DNA from 2 places in the Sphingomonas sp. BL-S-29 genome. Region 1 is predicted to be linked to the other one. Evidence: predicted binding sites of a transcription regulator. Region 1 holds the regulator's gene; the other holds the start of a gene.
What was found. The regulator LexA, encoded in region 1, represses DNA repair genes until DNA is damaged. The targets are predictions, from matches to a motif close to GTTCCNCNCTTGTTCT.

Region 1 (2,199 bases):
CTGCTGCTGTGGATCGCGCATGCTACCGCGAGCATCCCCGGATCGGTCGCGGCGCTACCGGCGATGCCGGGCGGGGCTTTCGGGCTGATGGCGTTCGGCGGGCTGTGGGTCGCCTTGTGGCGGACGCGCTGGCGGCAGCTCGGCGGCGTGCCGTTCGCGATGGGCGCTGCCTGGGCGCTGACGACGCCGACGCCCGACCTGCTCGTCACCGGCGACGGACGGCATGTCGCGATCCGGACGGCGCGGGGCGGGCTGGCGCTGCTGCGTGATCGGGTCGGCGACTACACGTCGGACATGCTGGCGGAGAATAGCGGGGTGGACGGCGAGCCCCTGTTCCTCGCCGATCAACCAGAGGCGCGGTGCAGCCGCGATCTCTGTCTGGTCGAGCAGAAGGCGGGCGGCCGGAGCTGGCGGATCCTCGCGACGCGGAGCGCCTATCTAGTGCCGGCGGGCGAGCTGATCGCGGCATGCGCCACCGCCGATATCGTGGTCAGCGAGCGCTGGCTGCCCGATGGCTGCCGCCCGCGCTGGCTAAAGCTCGACCGCGACATGCTGGCCAAGACCGGTGGTGTCGCGGTGACGCTGCGTACCGGCCATGTCACCACCGTGTTGCAGCCGGGCGACCGCCACCCCTGGCGGGTGACGGCGCCCGTGCCGGTCAGACGTAGCGGCGGAGCAGGCCGGCGAGCTTACCCTGCACGCGCACCTGATGCGGGGAATAACGCTGCGGATCATAGGCGCGGTTCGCCGGATCGAGGCGGATCATCGCGCCTTCCTTCCGGAAATATTTGAGCGTCGCTTCGCTGTCGTCGATCAGCGCCACGACGATCTCGCCGTCGCGCGCCGTGTCGGCGCGACGGATCAGGGCATAATCGCCGTCGAGGATGCCGGCATCGACCATCGAGTCACCCGAGACCTCGAGCGCATAATGTTCGCCGCCGCCGAGCAATGCGGCGGGCACCGCGAGCATCGACTGGCCCTCGAACGCCTCGATCGGCACGCCGGCCGCGATCCGGCCGTGCAGCGGAATCTCGATCACGTCGTTCGCCGGCTCGGGGAGCTTCTTCACATTGCCGGTCGGCGCGGCGGCCGCAGCGGCGCCCTTGCGCACTGCCTCGGGCCGTTCCGGCATGCGCAGCACTTCGAGCGCGCGGGCGCGGTTGGGCAGGCGGCGGATGAACTTGCGTTCCTCCAGCGCGCTGATCAGGCGGTGGACGCCCGATTTGGACTTGAGGTCGAGCGCCTCCTTCATTTCCTCGAACGAGGGCGAAACGCCGCTCGCCTCGAGCCGGTCGTTGATGAAGCAGATCAGCTCGTGCTGCTTGCGGGTAAGCATCCCAATTCCTCCGTCGGAACAGACTGGGAACGTTTATGCAATGTTCCGGTGCCGTGTCAAGCGAATGGAAGGATTTCCACCACCTCGCCGGCGCCGAGCGCCGGTGCATTGGGCGCGCGGACGATCAGGCAGTCGGCGCGGGCGAGCGTCAGCAGCATCGAACTGTCCTGAATGCCGGCGGCGAAGACATGGCCGTCGCGGATCGCGGCGCGCAGATAATCCTGGCGGTGGTCGTTCGCCGGCAGGTCCTCGCCGAGGATCGCGGTGGAGGTGCGCGGGAACGGATCGGGCGCGCCCGCCATGATAGCGATCAGCGGGCGGAGGAACAGGAAGGCGGTGACGAAGGCCGAAACCGGGTTGCCCGGCAGGCCGAGCACCACCGCGCCGCCGAGCCGGCCCGCCATCATCGGCTTGCCCGGGCGGAGCGCGATCCGCCAGAAATCGATGCTGCCGCCCGCGGCAGCGAGCGCCGGGCGGACCAGATCGTGGTCGCCGACCGAGGCGCCGCCGGTGGTGACGAGGATGTCGGCATCGACCGCGGCAAAGGCAGCGGTGGTTACATCGAGCCGGTCGGGCAGGATGCCGAGGTCGATCACCTCGACGGGCAGGTCGGCGAGCAGCGCGGCCAGCATGGCGCCGTTGGACTCGGGCAGCACTTCGTCCGTCAGCGCGCTGCCCGGTACGACCAGCTCGTCGCCGGTCGCGACGATCGCGACACGAAGGCGGCGGGTGACGGGGAGAGCGCCGTGCCCGCCGGTTGCCGCCACCGCGATCCGGGCCGGGGTGAGGCGCGCGCCCTGAGGGATGAGCAGGTCGCCGGTGGAGAAGTCGAGGCCCTTGCGGCGCGTGTTCTTGCCCCAGGC
Region 2 (2,199 bases), 2.3 Mb from region 1:
TGGCGGCATTCGTAGCGAAGCGCCCGCATCGGAGTGGCTGGACGACGCGCAGCGTAAGCGCTTCCCTAAAATGCCGTCGGCCGACGGAACAGTTTCAGGGTCGGATCGTTCAGGCCACGCCAACCGCATCGGGCTCACACCTAGTCGGGGGTAAACCAGGCCGGTTCGGACAGCATCGTCCGGCCTGGTTTCATTTCCCGCCCGTTTCCCCCGCCAGTTCCGATGCCGTTTCGGCAGCGCACCATCGTGCCTTTGCCGCGGTTCGCCGAACCCGTGCGTGTCGTCCGCTTGATCACCTCACCAGCTTGTGATTGAGCAACGCGCAGGCGGGGCGGGGGCCCGGCTTGAGCAATGACGAGCGGGACGATTGATGTTTGGTGCGATCGCTTTTGCCTATGGCCTGCTGACCAGCTTCGTGTTGTCGGGCGCAAGTCTCAATCGGAAGAAACGGCAGCCCAATCCGCCGGTCCTGGTCTATGTCGGCCATGTCTGTTTCGGCTGTTCCGCCGGGCTTTCCGTCCTGCTTTTCTGCCATGCGGGGCGGCTCTGGCTGCTCGGCGGCTGAACGCAAACGGGGCGGCCGAAGCCGCCCCGCGCCGTTGGTTTCGGGAACCGGTTAGCGAACCGATCCGCGACGTACCAGATTGACGATCGCGAGCAGCACGACCGCGCCGAGCAGCGACACCAGGATCGTCGAGATGCTGTACCCACCGCTGGTGATCGGCGGAACGCCGAGCAGCGGCGACAGAAGGAAGCCGGCAAGGACCGCGCCGACGATGCCGACCACGACATTCAGGAAAACGCCCTGCTGCGCGTCGGTGCGCATGATCATGCTGGCAAGCCAGCCAATGACGCCGCCGACGATCAAAAGTATAATGAGACCCATCTTGCTCTCCATGACCAATGAAACAGCGCGGAGGCTTTCGCGGGCGCGCCGGGCTCTTTCATGAGACCTGGCAACATAACGGACGGAATCGCCTGGCGTTCCTTCCCCTGTAACGAAGTTGTTACAGGCCGAGCAAAAGCTGGTTCACGTCCTGCGCCGGTTCGTCGGCGTCCAGCCCCTCCAGGATCGCGCGGGCGAGCGTTTCCGCCGCCCGCGCGCGGAGCCGCGGATCGCGGACGGCGATGCCGATCCGCGCCCAGGCGGGCGCCGCCAGGATGACAGGGGCGAGATCGGCTGGGGCAAGGTCTGCGGCGAATCGGCTCATGTCTCGAAGTTAGATCAAAACGGGAACATCGGAAAGCGCCAAAATGGTGATATCCCGAGGGGATGTCGCAGACGGCGTTGGCGGGGCGGCGATCCGGCGGCGTTAGGCGAAGCGCCGGCAAGCATGCTTCTTCTTCCCGCGCCGGCGCGTTACACGGTGTGATGTTGCGCGGCCCCGCTCCCAAGGACAGCTTCCTCAACCTGCGCCGCAAGAGCCGGACGCCGATCTGGCTGTCGCTCGTCTGGCGGGTGCTGCTCGCGCTCGGGCTGATCGGCATCGCGCTGTCGGTCCATTGGCTCGACCGGGATGGCCTGCGCGACAATGTCGACGGCCATGTCACCTTTCTCGATGTGCTCTATTTCACCATGATCACCATCACCACGGTCGGTTATGGGGATATCGTGCCGGTCACCCCGCAGGCGCGGATGTTCGACACCTTCGTGGTCACGCCGGTGCGGCTGTTCGTATGGCTGATCTTTCTCGGCACGGCCTATGATTTCCTCCTCAAGCGCGTCTGGGAGAAATGGCGTATGAGCGTGATCCAGCGGCAATTGAGCGGCCATTTCGTCGTGGCCGGCTATGGCACCAGCGGCGCGGAGGCAGTGTGCGAGCTGATTCGCCGCGGCAAGCCGGCGGACACCATCGTGATGATCGACGAACGCGCCGCGGCGCTGCGCCTCGCAGAGGAATGCGGCGCGGCGGTGCTGGAGGGCGACGCCACTCGCAACGCGACGCTCGAGGCTGTCAAGATCGACAAGGCGCGCGCGATCATCATTTCGGCCGGGCGCGACGACACCTCGATCCTGATCGTGCTGACCGCGCGGCGCCTCGCGCCCGACGTGCCGATCAGCGTCATCATCCGCTCGGAGGACAATGAGGCGCTGGCGAAACAGGCCGGCGCCACCACGGTGATCAACCCGGCGAGCTTTGCCGGGCTGCTGCTCGCCGGGTCGACCCACGGGCCGCACATCGCGGACTATATGGCCGA

Region 2: a site for LexA is predicted at 1,223-1,238, ahead of ACZ1I2_RS06845 (DUF6771 family protein). Genes of this name have one in related genera too.

What each region holds. Positions count from the first base shown of each region.
Region 1 is NZ_CM145482.1:3,754,396-3,756,594, reverse strand. It holds partial or broken gene ACZ1I2_RS17715 (ComEC/Rec2 family competence protein) at 1-654, shown strand, start outside; gene lexA (transcriptional repressor LexA) at 659-1,336, opposite strand; gene ACZ1I2_RS17705 (molybdopterin molybdotransferase MoeA) at 1,393-2,199, opposite strand, start outside.
Region 2 is NZ_CM145482.1:1,419,844-1,422,042, forward strand. It holds gene ACZ1I2_RS06835 (hypothetical protein) at 371-565, shown strand; gene ACZ1I2_RS06840 (GlsB/YeaQ/YmgE family stress response membrane protein) at 617-886, opposite strand; gene ACZ1I2_RS06845 (DUF6771 family protein) at 1,008-1,211, opposite strand; gene ACZ1I2_RS06850 (potassium channel family protein) at 1,373-2,199, shown strand, end outside.